DNA from 4 places in the Macrococcoides bohemicum genome. Region 1 is predicted to be linked to each of the others. Evidence: riboswitches for the same ligand, from Rfam matches in the RefSeq annotation. Region 1 holds a riboswitch; each other region holds the start of a gene.
What was found. A riboswitch is a leader RNA that binds a small molecule or an ion and turns the genes downstream of it on or off. The one in region 1 is predicted to bind S-adenosylmethionine.
Positions count from the first base shown of each region.

Region 2: it holds a riboswitch for S-adenosylmethionine, as region 1 does, so the genes downstream of both, mtnK (S-methyl-5-thioribose kinase) here and HT586_RS03985 (methionine ABC transporter ATP-binding protein) in region 1, are expected to answer to the same signal.
Region 3: it holds a riboswitch for S-adenosylmethionine, as region 1 does, so the genes downstream of both, HT586_RS03255 (methionine ABC transporter ATP-binding protein) here and HT586_RS03985 (methionine ABC transporter ATP-binding protein) in region 1, are expected to answer to the same signal.
Region 4: it holds a riboswitch for S-adenosylmethionine, as region 1 does, so the genes downstream of both, HT586_RS01060 (O-acetylhomoserine aminocarboxypropyltransferase/cysteine synthase family protein) here and HT586_RS03985 (methionine ABC transporter ATP-binding protein) in region 1, are expected to answer to the same signal.

Region 1 covers NZ_CP054482.1:758,070-766,044, forward strand. The annotation lists gene aroD (type I 3-dehydroquinate dehydratase) at 1-485, shown strand, start outside; gene HT586_RS03955 (nitroreductase family protein) at 550-1,083, shown strand; gene HT586_RS03960 (thioredoxin family protein) at 1,130-1,450, opposite strand; gene HT586_RS03965 (Spx/MgsR family RNA polymerase-binding regulatory protein) at 1,594-1,947, shown strand; gene gcvH (glycine cleavage system protein GcvH) at 2,020-2,388, shown strand; gene HT586_RS03975 (toprim domain-containing protein) at 2,481-2,870, shown strand; gene HT586_RS03980 (thioredoxin family protein) at 2,842-3,153, shown strand; SAM riboswitch class I at 3,193-3,298, shown strand; gene HT586_RS03985 (methionine ABC transporter ATP-binding protein) at 3,371-4,396, shown strand; gene HT586_RS03990 (methionine ABC transporter permease) at 4,389-5,081, shown strand; gene HT586_RS03995 (MetQ/NlpA family ABC transporter substrate-binding protein) at 5,134-5,967, shown strand; gene HT586_RS04000 (DUF1304 domain-containing protein) at 6,006-6,371, opposite strand; gene sufC (Fe-S cluster assembly ATPase SufC) at 6,612-7,388, shown strand; gene sufD (Fe-S cluster assembly protein SufD) at 7,419-7,975, shown strand, end outside.
Region 2 covers NZ_CP054482.1:2,194,039-2,202,013, reverse strand. The annotation lists gene HT586_RS11485 (ABC transporter permease) at 1-179, opposite strand, end outside; gene HT586_RS11480 (ATP-binding cassette domain-containing protein) at 169-1,548, opposite strand; gene HT586_RS11475 (sugar ABC transporter substrate-binding protein) at 1,566-2,588, opposite strand; gene mtnA (S-methyl-5-thioribose-1-phosphate isomerase) at 2,585-3,607, opposite strand; gene mtnK (S-methyl-5-thioribose kinase) at 3,604-4,806, opposite strand; SAM riboswitch class I at 4,889-4,993, opposite strand; gene HT586_RS11460 (HD domain-containing protein) at 5,158-6,453, shown strand; gene HT586_RS11455 (YwhD family protein) at 6,463-6,960, shown strand; gene HT586_RS11450 (YwiB family protein) at 7,214-7,621, shown strand; gene argS (arginine--tRNA ligase) at 7,621-7,975, shown strand, end outside.
Region 3 covers NZ_CP054482.1:612,582-620,556, reverse strand. The annotation lists gene HT586_RS03275 (TetR/AcrR family transcriptional regulator) at 1-15, shown strand, start outside; gene HT586_RS03270 (N-acetylglucosaminidase) at 91-1,464, shown strand; gene HT586_RS03265 (MetQ/NlpA family ABC transporter substrate-binding protein) at 1,599-2,438, opposite strand; gene HT586_RS03260 (methionine ABC transporter permease) at 2,456-3,121, opposite strand; gene HT586_RS03255 (methionine ABC transporter ATP-binding protein) at 3,111-4,127, opposite strand; SAM riboswitch class I at 4,197-4,303, opposite strand; gene HT586_RS03250 (phospholipase D family protein) at 4,427-5,914, opposite strand; gene HT586_RS03245 (hypothetical protein) at 5,977-7,875, opposite strand; gene HT586_RS03240 (ABC transporter ATP-binding protein) at 7,847-7,975, opposite strand, start outside.
Region 4 covers NZ_CP054482.1:198,408-206,382, reverse strand. The annotation lists gene HT586_RS01080 (formate/nitrite transporter family protein) at 1-372, shown strand, start outside; gene HT586_RS01075 (GNAT family N-acetyltransferase) at 415-693, opposite strand; gene HT586_RS01070 (hypothetical protein) at 651-869, opposite strand; gene HT586_RS01065 (PPK2 family polyphosphate kinase) at 994-1,854, shown strand; SAM riboswitch class I at 1,932-2,027, shown strand; gene HT586_RS01060 (O-acetylhomoserine aminocarboxypropyltransferase/cysteine synthase family protein) at 2,118-3,395, shown strand; gene HT586_RS01055 (homoserine O-acetyltransferase/O-succinyltransferase family protein) at 3,396-4,184, shown strand; gene HT586_RS01050 (HAD-IC family P-type ATPase) at 4,311-6,965, shown strand; gene HT586_RS01045 (sensor histidine kinase) at 7,144-7,975, opposite strand, start outside.

The DNA.
Region 1 (7,975 bases):
CAAAAATAACGATGGATGCTTATTTTGAACTTATTAAAGAAGTTATAGAGAAAAAGTTATGTGATATTATCGATTTAGAATTAATGATATATGAAGACTATATGGATAAATTATTGGTATTGGCACGTGCGAATAATATTTTAGTGTTAATTAGTCACCATGAATATGAATTCACTCCACGTATTAAAGATATGCTCGCGATTTATAATCGCATGAGTAAACTAGATGCAGATTACTGTAAGCTAGCGGTTAAACCGAATGATGGTAAAGATGTGCTTAACTTAATGTCAGCAGTTTATGAAACAAAACAAAACTGTAATTTAAATATCATCGGTATAGCAATGGGAGAAATCGGAAAGATTACACGAGTGGCTTGTGGGATATTTGGATCATCTATGACCTTTGGCTATGTTGGCAATCCTGTTGCACCAGGTCAAATTCATATTAAAGATATACATGATCAGATTGTGCTTTATAAATCATAATTTACAAATTAATGATACTTCTTTATAATTGATAATGGTTATCAATTATGAGGAGGTATTTTTTATGGAATTAAAAGATGCTATAAAAAATAGAAGAAGTATTAAACAGTATGTTGATACGATTGTTGAAGATAGTGCTGTAGAACGTGCGATTGAATTAGCGACATTTGCACCTAATCACGGTATGCGTGAACCATGGCGCATTGTGTGGGTTAAAAAGGAAAGATTAGAAAACTATGCACAGACGTTTGCTGACGTTGCATTTAAGAATAATGCTGAGAAAAAAATTCAGCATGTAGATAAAACAAAAATACTTGCTGGTATATTGTTAATTGTTGGTCCACGTGATCGACGTCAAAAAGAAAATTTAGAAGATGTTCTTGCGATTGGCGGTTTTATGCAGACACTTTCATTAGCTTTATATGAAGAAAAGATAGGCAGCTGTATTAAAACACAACCTCCTTTACTACACCCAGAGTTATCAAAACATCTAGGTTGTGAGGCCGATGAAATGATTTATGGAGCGGTTTATTTAACAGCACAAACGGAAGCAGAATATAAGACAAGAAAGAATACTAACTTAATTTCTACATACTAAAAAAACCATCCATTTTATCAATGGATGGTTTTTTAAATTTAAAGTTTTATTTTAAGTTTTCAGCTAAAAATGCTTTAACTGATTCAGGCGTTTTTGCGTTAGCAGAATGAAGATGTGCTAATTTTTCACCTTTTTCAAAGATAAGGATACTTGGGATACCCATCACTTCATTCTCATCAGCAGCTTCAGGTACTTGGTCACGGTTGATTTTATACCATGTATAGTCATTGTATTCATCTACAATAGGATCAATCCAGAAATCCATACGTGTACAATCGGGACACCAATCTGCAAAGAATTTCACGATTACTTTCTCATCTTGATTTATAATTTCTTTAAATTCTTCATATTGACTTATTGTTCTCATAATTATTCCCTCACATTGTTTTATATAATTTATTTATATGATAATTATATACCTTTTTAATAAATTATTAAACGATAAGGATTGCAGTTGTAACCTTTAAGAATAATTGTTAATATTAGGTTAAATTAAGAAGGAGGCCTATGATGATAAAATTTTATCAGTTACCAAATTGTAGTACATGTAGAAAGGCAGCAAAATATTTAGAAACACATGGCGTTAGTTTTGAACCTATCCATATCGTTGAACTTACTCCCACTGCTGCTGAATTTAGAGCGATTGTAGAGCAGACAAATGTCGATATTGATGCGCTGTTCAATAAACAGGGTGCTAAATTTAAAGCATTAAACCTTAAAGAAACATTAAGCGAAAAGTCAGATGATGAAAAGTTTGAATTACTTGCTTTAGATGGTATGTTAGTTAAAAGACCGTTAGCTGTTAATGGCAATAAAATTACTTTAGGCTTTAAAGAAAAAGAATATAGCGATACTTGGTTATAAAAATAATTGAATAAACGCTTACAATGTGTCATTATTATAGTGATAGTACTTTAATTAAACGGAGGGTTTATAATGTCAAACTTAAAATTTTCAAAAGATCATGAATGGGTAAAATCAGAAGATAATGTTAAGACAATCGGTATTACAGATTTCGCACAATCTGAATTAGGGGATATCGTATTCGTTGAATTACCAGAAGTTGGAGATGAAATCGAAGTTGATGCTCCTTTTGGTAGCGTTGAGTCAGTAAAAACTGTATCTGAATTATATGCTCCTATCTCAGGCAAAGTTATTGAAGTTAACTCTGAATTAGAAGATTCTCCTGAATTAGTAAACGAATCAGCAATGGATCAAGCATGGATGATTAAAGTAGAAGCTGACGATGCTGGTCTTGAAGAATTAATGGATCAAGCACAATATGATGAAATGATTAACGCATAAATGGTATAATCTCCTTGATAATAATTTATCAAGGAATTTTTTTATTATCAAATTGCTAAAACTGAATACAATATGATAAAAAGGTGATGGACATGTCTGTAATTACTAAAGTTATCGTTGTAGAAGGAAAGCGTGATAAACTAAGATTACAAGAAGTATTAACGGAACCTGTACATATTATATGCACCAATGGCACGATGGGTATCGGAAAACTGGATGATATGATTGAAGATTTGTATCATCATAAAGTTTATATTATGACCGATAGCGATAAAGCTGGACGCAAAATTAGATCTTGGTTTAAACGCCATTTGAGTGAAAGTAATCATATTCATATTGATCCGAAATACGGTGAGGTGGGTAATTGTCCACTAGATTATTTAGCAAGAACGATGATAAAACATCAGTTTGATGTAAAACAACAATTTGTCTGGAAAGGTAAGACCGCGCAATATGAACTTAAATCAGCTTTTGCAATTTGAAATTTCAGATCAACCATTTATTCTATTTGGATATACTCCGTTTTGTGGGACATGTAAGCTTGCAGAAAAGATGTTAGATATTACTGCTGCATCTCTAAACATACCAGTTACAAAAATTGATTTAAATTACTATGAAAATTTAAGTCAGTATTACGAAATTAAAAGTGTGCCGGTATTGTTGTTTATACGTAACGGCATGGTAGAAAATATATCTTATCAATTTGAGTCCGTAACAACTTTATATGAAAATTTAAATTTAATGTTGACGAATACTTCAAATTGACTTAAGATAAAGAACATATTCATAAAACAACTAAATAAACTCTTATCTAGAGTGGTGGAGGGATGTGCCCTATGAAACCCGGCAACCGTCAATAATGACATGGTGCCAATTCACATAAAGTTATATTAACTTTAGAAGATGAGAGAGTCGAAAATAGATAATTATCGTCTTTCTTATGTCCACATAGGAGAGACGTTTTTTTGTTAGGAGGCCAAATTTGATTACATTAAATAATGTTGTAAAGACATTTACAACCAAAAAAGGAAATATACAAGCTGTCGATAACGTAAATCTTGAAATTCAAAGCGGTGAGATCTACGGTATTATTGGCTTCAGTGGTGCTGGGAAAAGTACATTAATTCGAATGTTTAACGGATTAGAATTACCTACGAGTGGTGACGTGATTGTAAATGGCAGTACCATCAATAAGTTGTCAAAGCAGCAACTGAATAAAGAACGTCAAAAAATATCAATGATATTCCAGCATTTTAACCTACTTTGGAGTAGAACGGTATATGATAACATTGCATTACCTCTTGAAATAGCTGGCGTTAAAAAGAGTGACATCAGTCCAAAAGTGAAATCTTTGATTAAACTTGTTGGATTAGAAGGAAGAGAAAATGCTTATCCTTCAGAATTGTCAGGTGGACAAAAACAACGTGTAGGTATCGCCCGTGCATTAAGTAATGATCCTGATGTTTTACTCTGTGACGAAGCAACGAGTGCTTTAGATCCACAGACGACAGATGAAATACTAGAACTATTAGTTGATATCAATAAAACGTTGAACTTAACGATAATTTTAATCACTCATGAGATGGAAGTAATTCGCAAGATCTGTCATAAAGTAGCTGTAATGGAGTTAGGGAAAGTGGTTGAAGAAGGATCAGTGATGGAAGTATTTAATAATCCAAAAACAAATATCTCAAAACGTTTTGTACGTGATGATGTCCAGGATAATGAAACTGAGACTTCAATCGAAGAGATTAAACAAGCATATCCACATGGCAGTATCCTGAAATTAAAATTTGTTGGATCTTCAACTGGCCAGCCTATCGTAAGTAAAGTAATTAAGAAGTACGGCATCGAGATGAATATCTTAGCAGGGAATGTTAAACATACACAAGCAGGATCTTTCGGTAATTTAATTGTTCATGTTAAAGAAGTTAACGGATCACTTCAACCTATCGCTGAAGAATTAAAAAGCCATGGTGTTGAGATGGAGGTAGAAAGACATGGATAATTTTATTAAAACATTGACAGATATGTTAGGTATGAAAAATGTGGTATGGGCAGATGTATGGACTGCTACTGTTGAAACACTATCAATGACTTTTATTTCTGCAATATTCACATTTATATTTGGATTAATTATCGGCATTATTTTATTTTTAACATCTCGAAGTAAGTCAAAAGCAGCTCGTGTATTTTATAGTGTTACTGCTTTTATCGTCAATTTATTCCGAGCAATCCCATTTATTATCTTGATTTTATTGCTATTCCCCTTTACAAATTTAATCATGCAGACAATCAGTGGTGTAAAAGGAGCGCTACCAGCTTTAATTATCGGTGCGGCACCTTTCTACGCGCGACTTGTTGAAATTGGATTGAAAGAGATTGATAAAGGTGTAATTGAAGCTGTGGAATCAATGGGCGCAAATACATGGACATTAATTAAAAAAGTATTAATTCCTGAAAGTTTACCAGCGATTGTATCTGGTATTACAGTCACAACGATTGCACTCGTTGGTTCTACAGCAATCGCTGGCGTTATTGGTGCCGGTGGTTTAGGTAACTTAGCTTACTTAGTTGGATTCACAAGAGGACAAAATGACGTAATTTTTGTTTCTACAGTAATTATTTTAATTATTGTATTCCTCATTCAATTCGTCGGTGACATTATTACGAAGAAAGTTGATAAACGTTAATTATCCATAATGGATTTTTATAAAAATAATACAAAAAAGAGGAGCGTTAAAAATGAAAAAATTATTTTACGTATTTCTTACTGCATCATTAATATTAATTCTTGCAGCTTGTGGTAATGATAAATCTGACGACAACAAAACTTCAAAGTCAGATGACAAAACGATCACAGTAGGGGCTTCACCCGCACCACATGCAGAAATTTTAGAAGAAGCAAAAGCAGCACTTAAAAAAGAAGGTTATGATTTAAAGATTAAAATCATCAATGACTATACAACACCAAACCGTATGTTATCAGAAGGTGACATCGATGCGAACTACTTCCAGCATACACCGTATTTAGAAACAGAGAAAAAAGCTAAAGGATACAAAATTGAATCAGCAGGAAATGTTCATATTGAACCTATGGCTGTATATTCAAAAAAAGTGAAAAGTTTAGATGAATTAAAAAAAGGTGCAACAGTCTATGTTTCTAATAACCCGGCTGAAGAAGGACGTTTCTTATCATTCTTTACCAAAGCAGGTTTAATTAAACTTAAAGACGGAGTAGATCCTGTAAAAGCAACATTTAAAGACATCGTTGAAAATAAAAAAGATATTCAATTCAACAACAAACAAGCTGGTGAATTTGTACCAAAAACGTATAACAATGGTGAAGGCGATGCAACAATCATCAACTCTAACTTCGCTTTAGCAAATAAATTAAATCCAGTTAAAGATTCAATTGCAATTGAAGATAAAGATTCTCCATACGCAAACTTAATTGCAGTGCAAGAAGGACATAAAGATGATGCTAAGATCAAAGCATTAGTTAAAGTATTACAATCAAAAGAAATCCAGGATTTCATCAATAAAAAATATGATGGTGCTGTAATTCCAGCAAAATAGTAAAAAAAGAGATTAAGACATTTGTCTTAATCTCTTTTTTAATGAAAGATTATTATTGCGATCAAAGCTAAAATTGCAGGTAAGCCCTGCTTGATTAATATGCCTTTACTACTTGTCATTGCACCGTATATAGCTGCAATAATCACAAATATTATAAACATTGTGGTAATTTCAAGTTGGTTCTGGCTTATAAATAAACCATATCCTAAACCAGCTGCAAGAAAACCATTATAAAGGCCCTGGTTCTTAAATAAAGTTTTTACGCGGTCATCTTGTAAGAAATTATAATCAATATCAAATGTTTCTGCAGCGCGTTTCGAATTACTGAAGAACATTTCAAGAATCATAATATAAATGTGCTCAATAAATACAATCGTTGCTAAAATCAATGAAATTATATGCATAAGTACCTCCTCGATTAATAAATAGATTGTACATCTTATCTTGTTTGCTGTATAGCATTTTCAATCAAATATCTTATTTTCTCACTGAATTTAAAATATTTAGTCCGATTAATTTAACTAACACCTTATTTAGGTTATAATAAGTACTGTGATTTAAGTCATAGGTCTTTGACCTCAGATTAAAATTATTATAAACTAGATAAGATGAAATTATTATATATATATCGGAGGGAATTCAATATGGTATCAGTTTTAGAAATTAAAGATTTACACGTTTCAATTGAAGGGAAAGAAATTTTAAAAGGTGTAAATTTAACGATTAAACAAAATGAAGTTCATGCAATCATGGGACCTAATGGTACGGGTAAATCAACTTTATCAGCAGCGATTATGGGACATCCTAAATATGAAGTTACCCAAGGTGAAGTTTTACTTGATGGCGAGAACGTATTAGAGATGGAAGTTGATGAACGCGCACAAGCTGGTCTTTTCTTAGCGATGCAATATCCATCAGAAATTTCTGGTGTTACGAATGCAGACTTCTTACGTTCAGCAATTAATGCTAAACGTGAAGAAGGTAATGAAATCAATTTAATGCAGTTTATCAAGAAATTAGACAAAAATATGGAATTTTTAGAAATGGATTTAGATATGGCACAACGTTATTTAAACGAAGGATTCTCTGGTGGGGAGAAAAAACGTAACGAAATTCTTCAATTAATGATGCTAGAGCCTAAATTTGCAATCTTAGATGAAATCGATTCAGGTTTAGATATCGATGCATTAAAAGTTGTATCTAAAGGAATTAACGAAATGCGCGGAGAAAACTTCGGTTGCTTAATTATCACGCATTACCAACGTTTATTAAACTACATTACGCCTGACTTCGTCCATGTTATGATGCAAGGTAAAGTTGTTAAATCAGGTGGAGAAGAGTTAGCGAAACGTCTTGAAGCTGAAGGTTATGACTGGATTAAACAAGAGCTTAACATTCAAGATGAAACAATTAACGCGTAATACCTGATAATTAAATAGGAGGAAAATGTGATGAGTACAATCGATGTAACAAACGATATTATTAAAAATTTCTCAGCATCACGCAATGAGCCAACATGGATGGCAGAATTACGTGCTGACGCTTTTAATAAATTAAATACAATTGAAATGCCAAAACCAGATAAAACAAAACTTGATAAATGGGTCTTTGATGTTCACCATAAAGAAATCAAAAGTGATGTTTATGCTTCAACTGATGCTTTACCTGAAGCGGTTAAAAACTTATTGGATATGGAGAATGTAGAAAACCTTATTGTGCAACATAACAATACACCTGCACTAATAAAAGTTGAACAGTCTTTAATTGATCAAGGTGTAATCGTAAAAGATATTGAAACTGCATTAATTGAAAACAGTGATTTAGTAAAACAATACTATATGACTGAAGCTGTAAAAGTGGATGAACACCGCCTTACTGCATTGCATGCTGCTATGATGAATGGTGGACTATTCGTATACGTTCCACGTAATGTAATCGTTGAAAATCCAATTCAATATGTAGTCTTACATGATAATGCAGATGTAAATATCATCAACCATTTAATCAT
Region 2 (7,975 bases), 920 kb from region 1:
AGGTCGAAACCATCTACACTCAAACTAAAAGTGATACCGATGGCTACGATGGTGACAATAACCATACCACTAATGACTGAAAGTAAATTATCGGTAGATAGAAAGTTTGGTGCAGTCAAACTAAATAGTATGACTAACATAGTGATTACAATGAGTAAACCGAATTGTTTAAACTGCATGTTGTATTCCTCCAGTAGCTTTGTGCAAAAGATCAGTTTCTGATGTATTTTGTGTCAGTTGTTCATCAACGACTTGACCTTTATGTAGTGTATAGATGCGATCAGTTATATTGACCAGTTCACTAAAATCACTTGATGCATAGATGACTGTCTTTCCGTTGGCAGTTAATTGATTGATAACTTTAAATAAGTCTTGTTTAGCACCGACGTCGATTCCTACAGTTGGTTCATCGAGGATAAAGATATTTGATTGTTGATAAAGGCCGCGTAGTAATACTACTTTCTGTTGATTTCCGCCTGATAATGATTGAACTTGTTGAGATAACGATTTATATTTTAAGCCAATATGATTTGCTAAAGGTAAGATGTTATTTTCTTCATCTTGATGATGGGTAAAAAAATGATTGTCTTTAAAGCAAATATTATCTTTTATACTGTGCGACATAATCAGTCCATGTTTCTGACGTTCTTCTGGACAATAAGATATTTTTTCATGAGATAAATGGTCATATAACCAAACACACAATTCTGTCTTACCGGCACCGACTAATCCAGCTATGCCAATTACTTCACCTTTAAAGCCATGAATATTGATATCGTGAAGTTTATCGGTTTGTATATGCTGAAAAGAAAATAGTTGCGCTTTTGTAGTGTGATTTGTCTTATGATGTGTCTGTATATTTCCAGCAATAGCTTCATAAAGTACTTCAGCATCATATGCATCTGATTGTTTGGATGCAATGCGTTCGCCATCTTTAAGGATAGAAATATCATCAGAAATATTCAATAACTCAGGTATGCGATGAGAAATAAAGATGATAGCCATTTCTTTTTTTAATAAATTTAATTCATTGAATAAAATATTAACTTCACGCTGACTAAGGGAAGCGGTTGGTTCATCTAATATGAGTAAATGCTTATCTTCGAGTATCGCTCGAATGATGACAAGCAGCTGTTTTTCAGAAACAGTTAAATCACGCACATGTGTATTCAGAGAAAAAGATAAACCAAACTTCTCTATATAATTTTGCAATTTCTGTTTTTGCTGTTGCTTATAAAAAAATCCTTTCGTGCAATCTTTGAATGTCAAATTGTCATATACCGTTAAACTTTGAAATAAGACATCATCAACTTCTTGTGCAACGTAGGCGATATCATCTGCAAAGCTTGAAACTTTTTGTCCATCTTTATATAGCGTTCCTTTTTGGTAAGGGTAAGTACCATTCAATACTTTCATTAATGATGATTTACCTGCACCGTTGCCACCGATAATTGCATGAATCTTTCCTTGTTCAAAATGAATAGATAAATCCTTTAAAATGTGATGATTATTAATCGTTAAATTAAGATTTGAGACTTCAAAGCGCATTGTATTCAGTCCTATCGTTATTTAATTTTGAAAGCATCTTCCTGACTAAATGCCGGAACTGCCTTTGAAAGGTTATCCATATTCGTATCTTCTTTCAAATCTTTTTGTGTAATTTGAACAGGTTTAAATGCATAAGTCGCAGGGACTTTTTCGTCTTTAATGAGCTTTGCCAGAATTCTTACATCTGTTTCACCGATGACTTTAGGATTAACACTTGCAGATGTCTTCCAGTTGCTGTTTTTAGCTTTCATAAAGTTGATGTCCTGGTTTGAGATATCTATTGAATAAATCGGTAGATTGATTTTCTTTTCATTCAGTGCAAGATAAGCGCCTTTTGTCATCTCATCCCAAGATCCCCATACCGCCTCAAAATCTTTTGGATTATGCTTTGAAAGTACAGCTTGTGTTTTCTTTTTTACATCGCCTTGTACATCTTCAAAATTCGTTGGTCCGATACTTTCAATGACTTTAATTTTGCCTTCGGTTTCATACTTTTTAAAGATTTCCTGACGTTTATCAAGCGGTAGGAAACCAGGTCCGACCCATAATTTAAGTACTTTTACAGGTTGTTCTTTATCTTTAATCAGCGCCTCTAATGATAACTTTGCTAATGCATGGTCATCTTGACTTGTAGCAACGACATTATCGATAACCTTGCCGTCTTTATCTGACTTTGTATCAAATGTAACAACTTTAATCTTTGCATCTGCAATTTTCTTAACCAAGTCATAGCTGTAATCCTCTTTACCGTGCGATAATACGATGCCGTCATATTTCTTTAGGATTGCCTGATCGACGAGCTGCTGAAACTTTGCGTCATTCCCATTCGAAAGAAAAGTATCAACCTTAAGCCCAAGTTTCTCACCTTGTGATTTAGCACCATCGATAAATTGTTTCGTGTGATCATCACTACCAAGGTTACGGATAACAGCAATTTTCTTACCTTTTATTTCACCTGACGCTTCAGATTGTGATGTTGCCTGATTACATCCTGTAAGTAAGATACTTGTTGCAAGTAATAATTGTAATGGTTTCTTCATGCTTTAATCTCCTCAAATAATTTTGTGATTGTTTGTTCATGTGCTTCGATAATGCCGTGTTCTGTAATCAGTCCTGTGATTAAACTGTTTGGTGTAATATCGAAAGCTGGGTTATAAACAGCTACGTCAGCTGCAACTTTATTGTCATAAATATGTGTGACTTCACGTACATCGCGTTCTTCGATTGGAATTGCGTCTCCATGTGGTACGGTTAAATCAAAGGTTGGTGTTGGAGCTGCAACGTAAAACGGTACATTATAAAACTTTGCTGCAATTGCGAGTGGTAATGTGCCGATTTTGTTAACGACGTCGCCATTTAATGCTACGCGGTCACAACCGACAATAACAGCTGTAACATCTTGTTGCTGTAACACAGTTGCTGCAGTACTATCTGTAATTGTTGTAACATCGATGCCGGCTTGCGATAACTCAAAAGCTGTAAGTGCGCCTTGAAATCTCGGTCTAGTCTCATCGCTAAACACTTTAAATTGAATATCTTGAGCGTGTGCTAAATAAAATCCCGCTGTCGCTGTACCTAACGTGCTTGTTGCAAGACTACCTGGATTGCAATGCGTAATAAACGTTGAATTCGGTTTTATGAGTGGTAACGTATGTTTCCCGATACGGTCATTGATTGATTTATCATCTTCGTAAATGTGTTGAGCGAGCTTTTCTAAAGCCACGATACTCTGATTGACATCTTCAGTGATGACCTGACTCAATCGATCAAGCGCCCATAACAAGTTGATTGCTGTTGGTCGTGTGTTGGATAGTCGTGTAATAACGTCCTGCATATAAATTTTAAAGTCTTTATCCCCGTTGTATTGTAAGGCACCGATTACAACACCATATGCTGCAGTAATTCCGATCGCTGGTGCACCGCGCACGATCATATCTTCAATTGCTACTGCTACTGCTTCATAATCTGTGCAGTCGATATACTGTATATCATGTGGTAATTTCGTCTGGTCAAGGAGCGTAAGAACGCCATCTTTGTATTGAATGGATTGTAATGTCATGCCGCAATCTCCTTAAATTCTGTATATAGTGAGAATATAGATGGGTAGATGGATAGCGATTCCGGATATTGAATGAGCGATTTCGCAAACTTAATAAGCTGCACTTCTATCTGAGCGCGTTGCTGCTCAGGTAAAGTCGTTAAATCATTTACTTTAGCAAGTCCGACGATACGACGAATAATTTCAAGTCCACATACTACATAAGCATCTTCAAGCACTGAACGGATATAGCTTGCATAAACTGAAGTTTGTTTCAATGCGACATCTTTCGTCTTTTCCTGTAAGATCGCTAAACTTCTCTGTTTGAATACTTCTAATACATCAGTGATACTTTCGGCAATAAATTTAGCCTGTTCATCTCTGCCAAGCGCTTGCGCATTACTATATGCAAAGAAAAGGTGAGCGAGCACATTTCCGACATCATATCCTGCTGGCCCATAGAAACCGAATTCAGGATCAATGACTTTTGTTTCTGTTTTATTAACAAATACTGAACCTGAATGTAAATCACCGTGGATTAAACTTTGACTTTTATTTAAGAACTTAAGCTTCGCTTCTGCGACTGCAAGCTTTAATGCGTCATCGTTATAAAGTAACTGTTCGACGTATGGAAGTAAGGCACTACTGACCTCATTGCGAGAGAAATTATCGTAAAATGGCTCGGTGAACACGAGATCTTCAGATATCTCGCATAATTCGGGATTTATCGTATCTTTTTGTAAAGCTTTCTTCTCTTTAGCATCAAGTACAAAGTCTGATGTGTTAATCAGTGTCTCAGCCAAATATGTCCCTAAATCAACACCGATATTCGGATAAATATTGCCATCGATTAAACCTTGGCGTAATACTGTGTAATCTTTTAAGTCTTCCATGATGACACATTTCATTACATCATCAATCGCATAAATATGCGGCACAAGTTGTGGTACGATGTCGCCGTGTACTTTGAGTAACTTCCCTTCACGAATTGTACGATCAGTTGATAATTTAAATTCATCTGAAATACGCGCTACGACGCCTGAATGTTTGACAATAATGGACTTGATGCCGTTAGATACACGAAAGACATAATTTAAATTACCATCTCCGATTTCATTTACTGTTAACTTCTCACCGGGGTTAAATAAATTTGTAGTTTCAAGTATGTATGCTGCAATATCAACTTCCTGCATTAAGAAATATGAACTAAACTTAGACAATGGTTTCACCTCAGAATTAATTTTTTCACAAAAAAAAAACGTTTCCCCATATGCACGGGAAAACGTTAGCCATCAGTATCTCTACTTATCTTTCAGCACAATTGTACTGTAGGAATTGGCACCTTTTCCGTGTGGATAGGTTGCTGGACGTCATAGGGCCTAATCCCTCAGTCACTCTTGATAAATAATTATTAAATTTTTTGTTAAGTTGAATATTAAATTAATTAAAAATATAAGTCAATAACTTTCTGAAAATTTTTTGTATTACAAAATTTTTAAAAGCCGTTAATCATTCTATTTTAGAGGCTTTATGATAAAATTTAAGTAATGAAAAAATAAAGGAGAACCACTATGGGCTACCAATTCCAAAAGATGCAGGAAGAGAAGGTATTCAAAGATCCGGTGCATCGCTATGTGCATGTACGGGATCAGTTAATTTGGGATTTAATCAAGACGAAAGAATTCCAGCGATTACGTCGAATAAAACAACTTGGTACGTTATATTTATCTTTTCATACGGCTGAACATTCACGTTTCAATCATTCGTTAGGCGTTTATGAAATCGTACGTCGTATGATAGACGAAATATTTGCTGGACGTGAACATTGGCATAATGAAGATCGTTCGCTCGCATTATGTGCAGCACTGTTACATGATTTAGGCCATGGTCCGTTCTCTCATTGTTTCGAGAAGATTTTTAATACGGATCACGAGCTTTACACACAGCAGATCATATTAGGAGATACGGAAGTAAATCATGTGTTGTCACGCGTTTCACCTGAATTTCCGAAAGAAGTAGCTGCTGTAATCAACAAGACACATCATAATAAGCTGGTCATTTCGATGATTAGTTCGCAGATTGATGCTGACCGTATGGACTACCTACAACGCGATGCTTTCTATACAGGTGTGAGTTATGGTAGTTTTGATATGGAACGTATATTAAGGCTTATGCGTCCGACAAAAGATGAAGTTGTGATTAAAGAAAGTGGTATGCACGCTGTAGAAGATTATTTAATGAGCCGTTACCAGATGTACTGGCAAGTATATTTTCATCCAGTCAGTCGTGGTGGAGAAGTATTGTTAAATCGTGTCCTGAAACGTGCCAAAGTGTTGTATGAGGCAGGATATGCGTTTAAAGAACCACCTAAATATTTAGTGCCGTTCTTTAAATCAAATCAAGTATCCGTTGATGCATATTTAAGACTCGATGAAATGGTGTTAAATTATTATCTGCAGCAATGGATTGACGAAGAGGACGCCATTTTAAGTGATTTATCGCGCAGATTTGTTAACCGTGATTTATTTAAACATTTACCGTTTGATGGTAATCGATTTACGATAGATGAACTAACTGAATTGTTTACTAAAGCGGGCATAGATCCGGATTATTATTTTGTTGTGGACTCGTTTAGTGATTTGCCATATGACTATAACAGACCTGGGATTAACTCGCGTAAACCAATTCACTTAATAACGTCTACTGGCAAGATTAAAGAAATTAGTACTCAATCGGTTATAATCAATAGTATTACAGGTATTCAGAGAAAAGATTATAAAATTTACTATCCTAAAGAAACAATTTTAAATATCGAAGACCTTGAAATTCGAGGTGCAATTATTAACGTATTAAATGAATTAGAATAGGGTGATAATATGGCAGAATTTCAGTTTAATATTATAAAAAATGATCCGCTTGACGGACATAAAGGTACGAATATCGGCTCGATTAGCTTAGATAATGTGGCACCAGTATTTATTGATGTTGCTGAGAAAAAAGCATTTATCGATATCGGTGCGATGCATGCGCGTAGTGAAGTTGAAAAGCGTGTGAAATGGGTGACGGATAAATCTGAAACAGAAGGTCCTGACCAGAAAGAATACTGGCTCGTATGGGTAACGACAGAACGTGCAGAAGTCGGTCCGTATTATGCGGGGGCTACTGCTTGTTATATGGCAGTAAATAAGGAACGTAAACGTGGCTATAAAGTGATGGCTGAACACGTCAATATGATGGATAAATCGATGAAGCACAAGTTCATTTTAGATCAGATTGGTGATGACAATAAAGCGGTCCTAAAAGACTTCTTAATGCATCATAACCCTGAGATGTGGAACAATTCTGGTGAAGCACTAAAAACGATGTTAGGTTAAACGGGCTAACGATAGTTCATCTTTTCCGGATACGGCGAGTATCCGCAAAAGATAAGCACCGTCATATCATCAATTTTGTGACAAAAATGTGACTTTAATAATCGTGTAGATTTTCGGTTGTAATTTTTGCTTAACATTAGTAAGATATGAGTAGCTATAAAAATAGCTAGGACACTAAAGAAAGCAGGTATTTTTATACCTGCTTTCTTTAATTTTATGCAAATTTTGTTATAATCATTAGTGGGTGATCAACTTGAATATAGAGATTCATATAAAGCAACAAATCACAAATAGTGAAGGTACGGAGACATTCGACTTAATTACTACAGGCACACTCATAAAAAAGGCACATACATATATTATGTATAAGGAAACAATCGATGATATCCTGACTGATGTACGTGTTAAGGTTGAGGATGAACGGGTGCGTATTAATCGAAAAGGTCAACTGACGTTAGATTTTTTGTTTGTCCCATACGAGACAACACAAAATATGTATCACCTGGCTAATCAAAAAACTGTAATGGAAGTTACAACCAATCAAATGTTCATCGAGTCTGATGAACATTCCGGTAAAGTTTACATTCAATACACAATTGTGAATAATCAAACTGTCTTAGGCAGTTATACATACGATATAGAATATAAGGAGCGAGTATAATGAACATCGTACAACAGCAAAAAGAAACATTAATCGAAGAAATTAAACAGGCGATATTAAAAGCAGCACTTGTTACAGAAGTACCGGATATTAAAATTGAAATTCCAAAAGACACTAAAAATGGTGACTATGCAACAAACATCGCCATGGTGTTAACGAAACACGCTAAAAAAAATCCACGTGAAATTGCACAGGCAATCGTAGACCATTTAGATGTTAAAAAAGCGGATATCACTAAAATTGATATCGCAGGTCCTGGATTTATCAACTTCTATATGGATAATGCATATCTCACTGGTATTATTACGGAAGCGTTAAATAAAAAAGATAATTTCGGTAAAGCAGAGCAACCTA
Region 3 (7,975 bases), 150 kb from region 1:
AAAATTAATCGCTAAATTAAAAGTGTTTTATTTCACTCACGACAAATATCGAGTATAATAATATAGATATTAAATAAATGGAGGCACACAATGAAGTTATATCAATCACTAACAATTGGAGCATTAGCGACTGCTTCACTTTTTGCACTACCTCACATTGCTAAGGCTGATAGTCTTAAAGTCGGTAAGATTAAAGACGGAAATGCAATCATTATTACAAATAAAACAGCGATGTCAAAAAAAGTAGCGGGTGATTTCGCACAATACACGCTATATATTAACGATCAACATACGATTAACGGTGAGAAATATTATCGCGTTCAGACTACAGATGATATTAACAATGCAATCGGTTATGTAAAAGCAAGTGATCTTAAAATCAGTTCAACGAAAATAGTTCCTACAAAAATGAAAACATATACGATTAAAGCCGCTTCTACAAAACTATTTGAAGTGCCAAATGGCAGTTCAAGACAAGTGATTGATAGAATCAGTAAGAATGAAGTGATTAATGTAGAAAAGACCTTACGTGTTAACGCTTCAACATATATATACGGGACATTACCGACTGGTATGAAAGGTTGGATTAATATTACGAATGATGTTGGCCGAAAGCCCTTGAAGCGTAATCCTATCCAGCAGAAAGCTAAACCTCAAGTTAAACCTGAAGATAAAAAAGCAATCGATGCTGAACCAAATGAAACAATAGTAGATATCACTGCTCAACCAAGACCTGTAGGAGAAGGCATCAACCATATCGAATTACCAATCTCAATTAAAGATGCTTTAAAAATTCAGATGTCACTACATCCAAAACCTCAAAGCTCTAACGGTATCAAATGGAAGAACGCACATCGTAAAGATATACTAGATGCGATGAATCCAGAAGAGGCTATGATTGATTCTGTACAAAAGTATCAATTTCTTGTACTAAACGAACCACAACACCTCACTGCAGATCAGCTTAATATTTTATTACAAGGAAAAGGTATTTTAGAAGGACATGGTGAAGCCTTTAGACAAGCTAGCTTAAAATATAATATTAATGAAATCTATTTAATCAGTCATGCCTTTTTAGAAACAGCTGAAGGTACAAGTACATTAGCTAAAGGCGTTAAAGTTAAAGGTGAAGATAAGAACAAACGTTTCTATAATATGTATGGTGTTGGAGCATATGACAAAGATGCAGTAAAATATGGTGCGAATTATGCAGCAAACGTTGGTTGGGATACACCAAATGAAGCGATTATCGGCGGTGCTGAATTTATTTCAAAAGGATTTGTTTCTGAAAATCAAAATACACTATATGCTATGCGCTGGAATCCATTTGCGCCAGGAGACAGTCAATATGCTACAGATATATTATGGGCACGCGCAAATGCAAACTACATGCATGCCTATTATCAAAAGTTAGGCATTTCAGGCGGGAAATTCAATTTCGTACATTATGCAAAGCAACAATAATATTTAAACGATAATAACACAAACCCCCTTATCCAGCTGAATAAGGGGGTTTGTTTGGGATGGGTATGGAGTTAAAGGGGATTGTTCACCTAGAGTCTCACTAAGTGAACATTAATCGCCAAGGAGCAATCTATCTATTTCAAACCCTCTTCAATCTTATTGATTTCATCTTGTGATAAGTTTTTCGCAATTTCACCGTCTTTCGTATCTTCTTTTAAAGCATCTTTAGCTAAATCAGAGTGATACAATTCAACGATTTTCTTATATGTTTTGTTATCTTTATCTTCTGTTTTCGCTGCAATAACATTAATGTATGGTGCGACATCTTTATTATCCGCATCTTCCAGATAAATCGGATCATCTTTTGGATTAAGTCCAGCACGCGCTGCAACACCATTATTAATGATAGAAACTGCTACATCTTCTAATACACGTGGTGTTTGCTGCGCATCAATCGGTTTGATTTTTAGATCAAGTTTGTTTTCTTCAATTTTGTCTGGTCCACCAAATAGACCGAAGTCACTAGATAACTTAATTAATCCAGCTTGTTCTAATAACTTTAATGCACGCGCCTGATTAGTAACGTCATCAGGAATTGCAATTGTATCGCCTTTTTTCACATCTTTAATGTCTTGAATCTTTTTAGTATATGCCCCAAGTGGTGCAAATACTGTTGTACCTACTACAGATAATTTTAATTTATGATCTTTTTTAAACTGATCTAAGAAAGCGAAATGCTGGAACGCATTTAAATCAATTTCACCTTCAGCAAGCGCATTGTTAGGTGCTGTGTAATCCTGGAATTCAACAAATTCAATTTTTATGCCATCCTTCTCTGCTTCTTTCTTAACAACATCCCAGACTTTAGAGTCCACGCCAGTTACACCAATCTTAACTGTCTTTTCATCTTCTTTACTACCACATGCTGCTAGAATTACGATTAAACTTAAAAATAAAACGAATAACTTTTTCATCTTTTCATTCTCCTTTTTTATAAACGACTTGTATATATGCTTGCTACTTTGTTACCGATAAATTGTGTGATCTGAACTAAAACAATTAATATAAGCACTGTAATAAACATGACTACAACGTCAAAGCGCTGATAGCCATATGTAAAAGCGAGATACCCTATGCCACCAGCACCAACAAGACCTGCTACTGCAGAGAACTCGATGAGTGATACGGTAGTAAAGGTTAACCCTAAAATGAGGGCTCCTGCTGCTTCCGGAATTAATACTTTAAATAAAATATCAAACTTACTTGAACCCATAGACTGCGCTGCTTCAATTACACCACGATCTACTGAAACGATATTGTTTTCCACAACACGCGCAATAGATAATGATGCAGCTAACGTCATCGGAAATATCGCTGCCCAGATCCCGATAGATGTACCTACTAAAAATCTAGTAATCGGAATCAGTGCTACTAAGAAAATAATGAACGGAATCGGTCGAATTGTATTGATGATTGCGTTCAATATCGTATTTAACACTTTATTTTCTAAAATATTGCCCTTACCAGTTGCATATAATAATATACCTAGCGGTAAACCAATGAGTGTTGCCAGTACTAAAGTAATTGCTACCATGATGAGTGTGCTGATTGTGTGCTCTAATATTACTGGCCAGAATGTACTTAAATCAGTTTTCAAATCCTTCTACCTCCCTTACTTCTATGCCGTGCTGTGTTATTTCTGATAAGGCACTTTGAATATTTTGAACATCACCAACCGCTTCGATTAATAAATTCCCAAATAATCTATCAGTTAACTCGGTGATACCGCCATACAAAATATTAAAATCAACATGATTTGCTCTACCAATCTTACTCAATACCGGCTCAAGAATTTGTTCATGATTAAAGATAAATCGATATAGTTTACGATTCGTAACATTAATATCTTTAGGGATGTCATCATTAAGTACACTATGCACAAAACGCTTTGTTGTTGGATGAACAGGTGTAGTAAATAGTTCAAATACCTTGTTACTCTCAACCACTCTGCCCTTTTCCATTACAGCTACTTCATCACAAATTGATTTCACAACTTCCATCTCATGGGTGATGATCACTATCGTGATATTAAGCTTTTCATTGATATCTTTTAACAGGTTTAATATTTCATCTGTCGTTTCAGGATCCAGTGCACTTGTTGCTTCATCACAAAGTAATATATCAGGATTCGTTGCTAACGCTCTTGCAATACCTACACGCTGCTTCTGTCCACCGGATAACTGATTTGGGTAATCATCTTTCTTATCATCAAGACCGACAAATGCCAGTAATTCGTCCACACGCTGCTCGATTTCAGCTTTAGAATATTGTTTCGTTAGCTTTAAAGGATAACGAATATTATCACTGATTGTCTTTGCTTTAAATAAATTAAACTGCTGAAATATCATGCCAATATTTTGACGTTGTTTACGTAAATCTTTCTCCTTTAATCCAACGATATCTCTACCTTCAACATATACATGACCAGAAGATGGCGCTTCAAGTCGATTAATTAACCTGAGTAAAGTTGATTTCCCAGCACCTGAATATCCAACAATGCCGTAGATTTGACCCTTCTTGATTGAAAGCGATACATCATCTAGTGCATTAATCGAACCTTTCTTTGTTTGATACGTTTTAGTCACGTGATCAATTTCAATGATTCCCATTTTTTCTCCTCCCAAAATAAAAAACGTGCACTCAGCTGGTAGCTAAATGCACGTTATACGTCCGATTTATCTGCCAAGCATGAGCTTGATGGAATTAGCACAGTGCTCTAAATTAGAGTCCGCTGCTGAGACTTCATCGGGCCATATCCCTCTGTCTCTCTTGATAAAATAATTATTAATTTGTTTTACATGTTACAGTGAATCAAATTATCTGTCAACAACATTTTAAAAAAAGTTTGAGCTGGGGATTTTTTGGCCGATAAATCCAGTTTGTCGGCCATCAAATACCATTTTTAAAAACTTGATAATCCACTAAACTCCTGAATACGATATATTACTGATTTCAAGAATGAAGGATCCTTCTTTACATCATAATGATCAGTTACATGCGCATAAGTATTATCCCATTTCGCATCAAAATCCTGATCAATCTTAGTAAATACCGGTAAGCTCGATTGTCCAGAAATCATAACATCCGTCTCTAGATTTAAGTCACCGACATTACGTCTTGTTAAATTCGCACTCCCTAAGATTAAAGTCGATTCATGTTTATCGTTATCTTTCAGCAATGTAAATTTCGCATGATACTGTTCACCATGACTCACTGCCCATTTAATCTTGATGTTATCATCCGACTTTGCAATTAACTCGTGTGCAACCGGTTTATTCGGAATGCCAGGTTTTTCTTTACCGAATGCTTCTTTATTTACATCTAGAATTAACTGCACATCTACACCACGTTTACTTGCATTAATTAAAGATTTTACAATATCTCGATCAGCAATATAGAACATGCCCATCTTAATAGAATCTCCATCACTCATTCGACCAATCTCTTCTAACAGCGCAGCTTTAATCTTCCCTTCAGTAACTAGTGTTGTCGTATAATTCATACCATTATTAAATGCGCGTGCATTGATCTTAAAATCATCAACTCTTAAATCTGCACCACTCATATTCATCGCATGTACTTCACTATTGATTAAATCTTCCTGAATCTGACCTCTTACTTTTAATGCAACATTTTGATGATGACCACTCGGATCATGTGGGTTACTTGAAGCAATAATTGCAGTCTTCTCTGTTACTAACGTTTTACGGTGATTGGCTTTCATATTGAGCAATCTACCAAATCCACGAACCGTTACATTCGGTTCATCTTTAGAAAAAATATTGGTAATTAATCCATTCTCATTATTACCAAACCAACGTAATGTTGGGCGCCAGAAACCTGAATATACTGGATTAGAGTCTCGTAAATGAACGAGATTCGTTTCATATAAATTTATTCCATTAGCGCGCAACTTTTTATAATGCGCAGGTGTATAACTGCCGTAGAATGAATTGATCGGGTCAGTTAACATATATATTCTAATATTCGGTTGAGCCTTCTTTTTAGCAACTAATGCATCCGTTAATTGTTCAGTTAATTTAGGAAATTCAATTTCACCATCATAAGCATTATTAAATAAAAACATATCCAGAATAATAAAGTCCTGTGCATCGCGAATTGCCTGTAATTGAGCATTAAAGATTTTGTGATCGTAATGCATCACCTTATCTTTCTCATATGTATTATCAATCAACACTTCAGCATCATTTGTCTTACTATAATCAAACCATTTCGACACGCCACCTGGCAGTGGTTTATTGGCACCATATATCGCACAAACAATATATGCGCCAAAGCAAATGAACGCAATTTTTTTGAAACCAAATTTCTTTTTTCTGCGTTTATTTTTAGGCTTAGATTTAGTAACTTGTTTCGTTTTTTTCGGCATAGCACACCTCCATATATTCACTTTATTATACCAAAAAAACAAAGCCCATAAGGACTTTGCTTTTAGTTATTCATAAGTACAAATTGGAATCCGCCATCAAAATAGTAAAGATGATTTCCATTTGAATTTGCACCATTTTCATTAAATTTTTCTTTAAATTGATTTCTGTTTATCTTTTTCGCAAAGTCAAGTTGCTTCACATCAACATCTTGAGTGGTTTTTATTTTTTTATAATTCGATTTGTCTCCTAAATCGTATATATTTCCTAGAGGCAATGCTGAGCTAAGATTAGAAATTAGTTTCTCTTTAACTAAATAACGAAGAATTTCCGTATCGTATAACGAAATATATAGACTGTCTTCATTAAATCCCATATCATTTTCACTAAATACAAGATTAAGAACCGTATTATTGAAAGGAATATCACCCTTTTCATCATAAGATTTTTTATACTTTTCAATTAATAAAGGTTTAAGTAGTTCTTTTTGTCTTTCACTTAAATCTTGTCCTGCAAAAGAGTTATCTGATGTTTCAATATTTAAAGTAACACTTTTCTTCATTAATTTATCCCAATTGATATAATTCGTAATCGTTTCCGCATTCTCTTTAGTAGCAACATTTTTCATATATCGATTAAAAGTATTCTCATCAACATAATAGTGACGATTTATTTTACGACCATCATTCATTTTATATGTAATATCTACTGGTACTTGAGTATTTGAATTAGCAGTAGCACGTTTCGCCTTTACTAAATCTTTATGGCCATCTATGACATCCTGAATAAATTTCTTGTCAGGTACGGCTGCTTTACTTAAAATGCCATCTTCTAATAAATGATCATTTTCATTAAATGATGTTTGTACACTCTTAACACTTTCCGCTTCAGGCACATAATTTTCTCTCATTTGTCCTGAAATATATATACCTAAAATGGAAACAGCGATTAAACCTAAGGTCATCGCATATAGTTTACGATCAAACTGAATTCTCACAGATTTCTGAGCAATCATTTCCAGGAATATATAAATCAAAGTGAAAGATACTATATATATAAATATCGTGATTAATTTTTGCTCATTAAAGATTGAGTTGAATATAATGCCTCCAAGTAACGTAGCGATTAGCATTGAAATAAAGAACACAATAAAATGTGCATAGTTTGTCGCATATGCTTCGTTAATACGTTCGTTCTTTCGTTTTCTATAAATAATAAAATTCAATAAGAATATTACAATACTCACGATTAACACAATCAATAAATATTTGAAATCCAGTTTATCATTCATAATATTTCCAAGAAAGCGAAAAGGTACAGTAAGATTCATCATCAATTTTTCCGGATAACTTTCTAACCCTTTAAACATGAACATATGTGTCGTATACACCATCGTCCCAAGGATTAATGGTGATGCTATTAAAATTATTGATGAAATCAAGTGATTTAGCATATTGTTAATAAATAAGCCGAACAACATGGTTATCGTAAAGACAAAGAAGTCTATTACTAGATTAATTAGAATCCAAATCACAATCTTCTCAATATCAATAGAGGTATATTTGACACCAATTATCCACGTAATTAAACCATTAACTAATAGATTAACGAGTAAGTGTGAAACGAACACTGCATATACTGTTGTTAAAACACGTTCCCGTCTTATCGGTAGACTGTGTATAAAGTCAGATGCTGCCTGAGATTTGAAGTAATACGTTAAAAATGCTGCACATAATAATGCATAAGCCATCGTACCAAAGAAATAGATTGGCATCGTTGCTAATTCTCCAATTAAATATTTACTATGGTCATGTGGTGCTGTATTATTGTCTAAATGCGCAATGATGTACGAAAATGGTACCAGTATAAACGTGCAAATAATATTAATGATCGTTAAAAAGATAATTGAACGTGATAAATTACTATATAGTGCCTTATTCAACGATAATGTTTTCAATTGCATAACCATGACCTCCTAATTCATATGTAAATATCTCTTCAAGTGATAGCGGTAAGATGTCATACATTAACGGATGTCCGGACGTAATATATTGTTCGATATC
Region 4 (7,975 bases), 560 kb from region 1:
GCATTAACTAAAACAGTAGATGCAAAAACAATTGAATCAAGTTGGCATGCAATTTTAATTAAAGGGATATTCGCTAACTTCTTTATCAATATCGGTATTTATATTTCTTTACAATGTAAGGAAGTATTAGCTAAAGTATTCTTCATCGGTATCGGAGTAGTTATCTTTGTATTTATGGCTTACGAACACGTTGTTTACAATGCAGGATTGTTTGCCGGAATGATGTTCTACAATATCGATGCATTATCTTGGATTGACGTTCTGAAAAACTTATTTTATGCATATATCGGTAACTACATCGGTGGTGGTTTATTTATCGGATTAGTTTATGCATACTTAAACGGTAGAAGAGACGATGTCATCAGAAACTAAATAACTTTTTATTTGCGTGAAGTTTACACTTCACGCATTTTTTCACCTTGCAGTAAGCTGGGTATCTTCCCCCTCTACCTGATTACCTTGTACAAATCCAAGTTTTAAATACATGTCATGTGCAACGATATTAGGGACATCCACAAGTAACGTTATATATTTAATATGCGGAAAATTACTCATAATAAATTCCGGTAAAGCAAATAATGCTTGTTTTGCATAACCTTGTCTTAAATGTCTGTTGTCAGTCGAAAAAGATCTTAAATATATACTGTTATCTACTTCAAATTTGCTTTCAAATTCGCTATGTTCATGTAACACAAAAATACAACAGGTATTCCCTCTTCATTTAGTCCAAAAATTGGTGTGCGATTAGTATCTTCTTTTGCTACATTGATATTTATTTCAGGACTTTTCACAAACTTTAGTTGTTCTTCAGTTAACTCAAATTGTTCAAGTAAATCTTCGTGGTAATGGGTAGATTGAATAAGTTTCATAAATTCCTCTCTAAAGTCATCTTATTTCATAAGGATTATTATTAAATTATAACAAATAGATATAAATACTGTTTACTTCTATAGTTGCTAGGGAATACATTCAAAAAGTATATGGAGGGTTTCTATGGACATTAACCAATATAAAGTAATACCTAATACTAAATTTGATTTTAATAATTATAAATCAACAGAAAATGAAAAACAAAATAATGATAAGATAAAAGCGGATATCGTACCTGTTTTAACAGAAAAACTTGAAAAACTCCATCTAAAATTACATGCTGCTGAAAAGAATGGTATCATCGTTGTATTGCAGGCGCTAGATGCTGCCGGAAAAGATGAAGTTATCAGTTATATCTTCTCTAATCTAAGTGCACAGGGATTAAAGACTACTTCTTTCGGTAAGCCGAATGACACAGAACTTAAACATGACTATTTATGGCGTTATCATGAAGGTTTACCTGAGCGTGGGCAAATTGGAATTTTTAATCGCTCATACTATGAAGATGTACTTGCGCCAAGAATACATGATTCTGTTGCGACACACGAAACACCAAATAATGAAGTAGATGAATCAATTTGGAAAACACGATATCGTCAAATCAATGATTATGAACGTTATTTAACTGAAAATGGATTTGAAGTGATTAAATTCTTCTTCAACATGTCAAAAGATGAGCAACGTGATCGTTTACTTGAGCGAATGACTAATAAAGATAAGAACTGGGAATTTTCATTCAATGACGTAAAAGAGCGTGAGTATTGGGATGACTACCAAAAAATATTCTCTGAAATGTTAGAAGCAACATCTACTGAACATAGCCCGTGGTTTGTTTTACCTGCAGATGATGAATGGCATACAAGACGTATCGTTACAGAAGTTATGATAGATACGATAGAACGATTAAAGCCTGAGTTTCCTGAAATTTCACAAGAAAATCAAGAGAAACTAGAGGAATATATCAATAAATTAAAGCATAACTAACAAATGATTTTAAAATAAATGTTTGACAATTCAGAACAATCGTTTTAGAATAATGTTTAATTCTTACAACTAAATATAACTTATCCAGAGTGGTGGAGGGACTGGCCCCATGAAACCCAGCAACCTATTCAATTAGGTGCTAATTCCAGCAGGTATAACCTGAAAGATGAGCTTATGAGTCTACTTCTTTGAGGTAGGCTCATTTTTTGCTCCTCTTATTAAATTTAGTGTGGAATACAATTTAATGCCAGGAGGAATTTATAATGACAAAACAGTACAGATTTGAAACTTTGCAAGTTCACGCAGGACAAGTCATCGACAAGGAAACGAACGCACGTGCACTCCCTATTTATCAAACAACATCATTTACATTCAACGATACGGAACATGCTGCAAATCTCTTCGGTTTAAAAGAATTAGGTAATATATATTCAAGACTTACAAATCCTACAACAGCTGCTTTTGAGACACGTGTTGCTGAACTTGAAGGCGGCGTGGCTGGTGTCGCAGTCGCTTCAGGAATGGCTGCCATTACTTATGCAATACAAACTATTGCGAACAGCGGTGACCACATTGTAGCAACTACAAGCTTATATGGCGGAACACACACTTTATTTGAACACACATTCAAGAAATTCGGTATTGAAGCAACACTCGTGGATACGACAAATTTAGAACATGTAAAAGAAGCATTAAAAGAAAATACGAAAGCTATTTTTGTAGAAACTATCGGTAATCCCGAAGGAAATGTTGAAGATATTGAAGCACTTGCAAACATTGCACATAATCATGGTATTCCTTTAATCGTCGATAATACTTTTGCTTCTCCTTATCTGTGTCGTCCAATTGAGTTTGGCGCAGATATTGTCGTACATTCCGCAACTAAATTTATAGGAGGACATGGTACTTCAATTGGTGGGGTCATTATTGACAGTGGCAATTTTGACTGGAATAACGGTAAGTTTAAAAACTTATCAGAACCTGATCCTAGCTATCATAATCTCGTTTTTACCGAAGCTTTTGGTGAAGCAGCCTATGCTTTTAAGATACGTACAACACTACTCAGAGATACTGGTGCAGCAATTTCACCGTTCAATTCATTTCTATTAACTCAAGGATTAGAAACACTTTCTCTTCGTGTAGAGCGTCACGTGGAAAATACAAAAAAGGTAATCGCGTTTCTTTCAAATCACGATAAAGTCGCGTGGATTAAATATGCAGATACACCAGAGAGTCCATACAAAACATTACAAGAAAAATATTTACCTAAAGGTGCAGGTTCTATCTTTACGTTTGGAGTTAAGGGTGGACGTGAAGCCGGCAAGAAGTTTATCGAATCACTTAAGCTCTTCTCTTTACTTGCAAATGTTGGAGATGCAAAATCACTTATCATTCATCCCGCTTCTACTACACATGCACAACTTACAGAAGCTGAACAGCTCGCAGCAGGTGTAAGTCCAGAAACGATTCGAATTTCTATTGGCATTGAACATATTGATGATATCATCGCAGACCTGGAACAAGGATTAAGTGTGATTTAATTGAATATTCCTCGTATCCTTATCATTAATTTAATGCCAAATAAATTCGAGACGGAACTGCAGTTTAAACATCATTTTAATACAGCTATGATTGATTTTTTATATTTAAAGACACATCGAACTAATACCGAAAAGAGAAATTATGCTAAGCAACATTATATAAATTTCGACCAAGCTAAACAACACGATTATGATGCGTTAATCGTGACAGGAGCACCTGTAGAGCATCTCCCTTTTGCATCTGTATATTATAATGATGAACTTAAAAGCATCATAGATTGGTCTAAAGCACAACAACAAACGCGTTTATTTATTTGCTGGGCAGCACAATTTGCACTACATCACTATTACAATATTGAGAAATTCACTTTTAAAGGTAATAATAAATTGTTTGGCGTTTATTCTTATGATGTTCTGGCAGATCATCCTTTAACAAAAAATTATCAAAGCTATTATATACCCCAATCTCGTTATACTAATTTTGGGATACAGGATATTAAAGATAAGACTGACTTAACCATAGTCAGCACTCATCCTGAATTTGGTGCAGATTTATTAATTTCAAAAGATAATAAAGACATTTATATAAATGGTCATTTAGAGTATGCACCTAATACGCTTCATACGGAATATATTCGTGATTGCAAAAAAGGGCTAACAATTTCATTACCTGAAAATTACTACGCTCATGATAATTCTAGTAATTTGGTAATGCGACGTTGGAAGCCTTTTGCTGATTCATTTTTCAATGCCTTTGTAACTATGGTTAATACTGATAAAAGCAAGTAATAATATTAAAAATTCACAAAGATTTAATCATTGTGTTAATTCCTATTAAATACATTCCTTTCGTTAGAATTACTTAATTATTTGCGTTACGATAAGAGTAATACTATACGCAAAGGAATGTTCATTATGAAAAATGAAAAATGGTATCAACTCACAATCGATGACACGATTCTTGCATTTCACACCTCTATAAAAAGCGGTTTGTCCCATGAACAAGTTGAAGCAAACCGGTTAACTTATGGTCTTAATGCACTCCCAGCAAAGCGAGACAAACCTAAAATCATTAAGTTTTTCGGTCACTTTAACGATATTTTAATATATGTATTACTAGTTGCTGCAGCTATTACAGGATTTTTAGGACACTTTCTTGATATGTCGGTTATCATTCTTGTTGCAATTATTAATGCAATCATTGGTTATGTACAGGAATCTCGTGCTGAAAAAGCTTTAGAAAGCATTCGTAAAATGATGACGAGTGAGGCTGTAGTAATTCGTGATGGCCGTAGTCAAACTATTCCCGGCGAACAATTGACAATCGGAGATATCGTTATTTTATCATCCGGTGAGAAGATACCTGCAGACTTACGTTTAATCGAGGCGAATAATCTAAAGATTGAAGAGTCTGCTTTAACCGGCGAATCTGTCCCAGTCCAAAAAAATACACGTAAAATCTCAGAAGATGCTGCACTCGGTGATAGAAAAAATATGGCTTATTCAAGCTCATCTATTACTTCAGGTTCTGGAATAGGTGTAGTTGTTGCAATCGGAAAAGACACTGAACTTGGTAAAATTAATCAGGCAATGACTGACACAGAACAGATGACGACCCCATTGATGCAACAAACGGGTCAATTCGGTAAATCAGTGAGTATTGGTATTGTTGTAATTTCTATCGCAATTTATTTATTTGGTTTGTTTTATCACAATTATCCAGCAGACGAACTACTCTTATCTGTTATCGCGCTTGCAGTTGGTGCTATACCTGAAGGATTGCCTGCTGTTATTTCAATTATTTTAGCACTTGGCGTACAGTCGATGGCAAAGAATAATGCAATCGTAAAGAACTTACCTTCAGTGGAAACTTTAGGTTCAGTTTCAGTTATCTGTACCGATAAAACTGGTACGCTTACAAAAAACGAAATGACTGTGACTTCAATTGATTTAATGCATAATCGTTATAAAGTTACGGGCACAGGTTATGAGCCAATCGGAGAAATTATACCCGAGCTAACTGAAACACCCGAAACAGAACAAGAATTATACCAGTTCCTAACATGCGTCAAAACAGTCAATGAAGCACGTCTCTCACAAGATGAAAATGGTCATTTTCAAATTACCGGTGAGCCTACTGAAGGCTGCTTAATGACACTCGCCCATAAAACGGATTTAGAAATTCCAAACTTACAGGCAATCGATAAAATCCCTTTTGATTCACTATATAAATATATGGCATATCTCGTCGAAGATCAGGGCAAGAAACGTATTTATATTAAAGGAGCACCTGACAGAATATTCGATCGTGTATTTACCAATTCTGATGATAGACAAGTATGGGAAGATAAATTAAGTGTAATCGCTAAAGAAGGTAAACGATTAATTGCTGCAGGATATAAAGATGTGCCTAATGATACAACTACACTTTCACATGACGATTTACAAAGTGGCATCACTTTACTTGGGTTAGTAGGGATTATAGATCCACCACGTGAATCTTCAATAAAAGCGGTAAATGAATGTCAAAAAGCTGGAATTGCAGTAAAAATGATTACAGGTGACCATAAAGAAACTGCAATGGCGATTGGGAAACAACTCGGAATCGGTGATGGTACAAAGGCTATCGAAGGTCGCGAACTAGATAATATGGATGAAGAGACACTATACCAATCAGCGATTGAATACGATGTGTTTGCAAGAACAAGTCCGGAGAATAAATTACAACTCGTAAAAGCATTGCAAAAACATGACGAAATAACATCGATGACCGGTGATGGTGTTAACGACGCACCAGCATTAAAACGCGCCGATATCGGTGTTGCAATGGGCATTAAAGGAACTGAAGTGTCTAAAGATGCTGCGCGTATGATACTGGTTGATGATAATTTTGAAACAATTGTAGATGCGGTACGTGAAGGACGTCGTGTCTATGATAATCTAAAGAAAACAATACTATTCATTTTACCGACAAACGGTTCTCAAGGATTACTCATTTTAGCAGCGATTCTATTTGGTATTTCCATACCACTTACTCCTGTCCAAGTACTTTGGGTGAACATGGTAACAGCGATTACCATATCTTTTGCGCTTGCATTTGAACCACTAGAACCTGGTGCAATGAACAGAAAGCCAAGGCATAAATCTACACCGCTACTAAGTAATTATTTCTTATTTAGAATACTACTCGTATCAGTCATTGTAGCTGGTGGAATACTTCTTGCAAATATGTACTTGAGTCATCTAGATCTACATAAAACTGTACTGAATACAATCACATTGCAATCACTAGTATTTGCATTAATCTTCCATCTATTTAATTGCCGACACTTAAATCAATTTGCAATCAATCAAGATTTCTTTAAGAACAAAGTCGCATTTATCGTATCTGGTTTACTCATCACACTACAATTACTCATTACGTATGTGCCATTCTTTAATACGATATTAAAAACTGCCCCACTGACATTTTCACAATGGATGATTCCCATAGGTATCGGAACTGCTGTTTTTATCCTGATTGAAATCGAGAAATGGGTCACAAGAAACATATTTAAATATGAAGCATAACTATGATGAGAGGCTGGGACAGAAGTGTTCTGCCACAAGCAAAAACCGAACAAAACTAATAAATCGTTCTTTGATTTATAGTTTTTTGTTCGGTTTTTGTCGTAGGGGCAACTTCTGTTCCGCCGTTTAAGCTGTTAAACAGAAGAGGGCTAAGACTCATGTCGCACCCGCTTATTTATTAAAGTAATTCAATTATTATCGTTGTTCCTTTATCTATCTCACTATCGATATCGATAGTAAAGTCATGTACATCTAAAATCACTTTTACGATTGCCATTCCTAATCCATTTGATGTGATATTATCTTCGTTCACATTCGACTTATAGAAACGCTCAAAAATCATTTTTCTCGTCTCATCAGTCATCCCATAGCCATGATCTTCAATAATGAATAGTTTATTATCCTGTTCTTCTTTCAGTTCAATATGAATTTCACTGTCATTCGGACTATATTTAATCGCATTAGATAATAAATTAGTAATCATTTGATAGCATAGTTCTCTATTTCCCAGGACATATACATCTTCTAACGTGGTACTCAAAAATATATCTTTCTGATTAATTGTATACATATTATCTCGAATAACTTCCTGAATAAGCATTTTAAAATTAAAGTTTTGTTTCGTTAATGATATTTTATTCTGCTCAATTGAGGCTAAAAGTAATAACTGCTTCGTCAGACCACTTAAACGTAATGATTGATGTTCAATCTGATTAAGTAAACTCAAATCTTCTGTATCTTTGAATTTATTTATTTGCCCGATTAAGTTAGTAATCGGAGATTGTATTTCATGACTTACATTTGCCACAAATCGATGATTGATTTCTTCATGTTGCTTAATCTTCTTACTCATCTCATTCATTTCTTCAGCAAGAACACCTAATTCATCTTTACGATTAACCGTTGTTTGGTAACCACTTTGTTCACCAATGCGTTGCGCGGCTTTTTTTAGTTCGATTACCGGGTGCACAATATATTTTGATGAAATAAAGACAAGTAACATCGATATA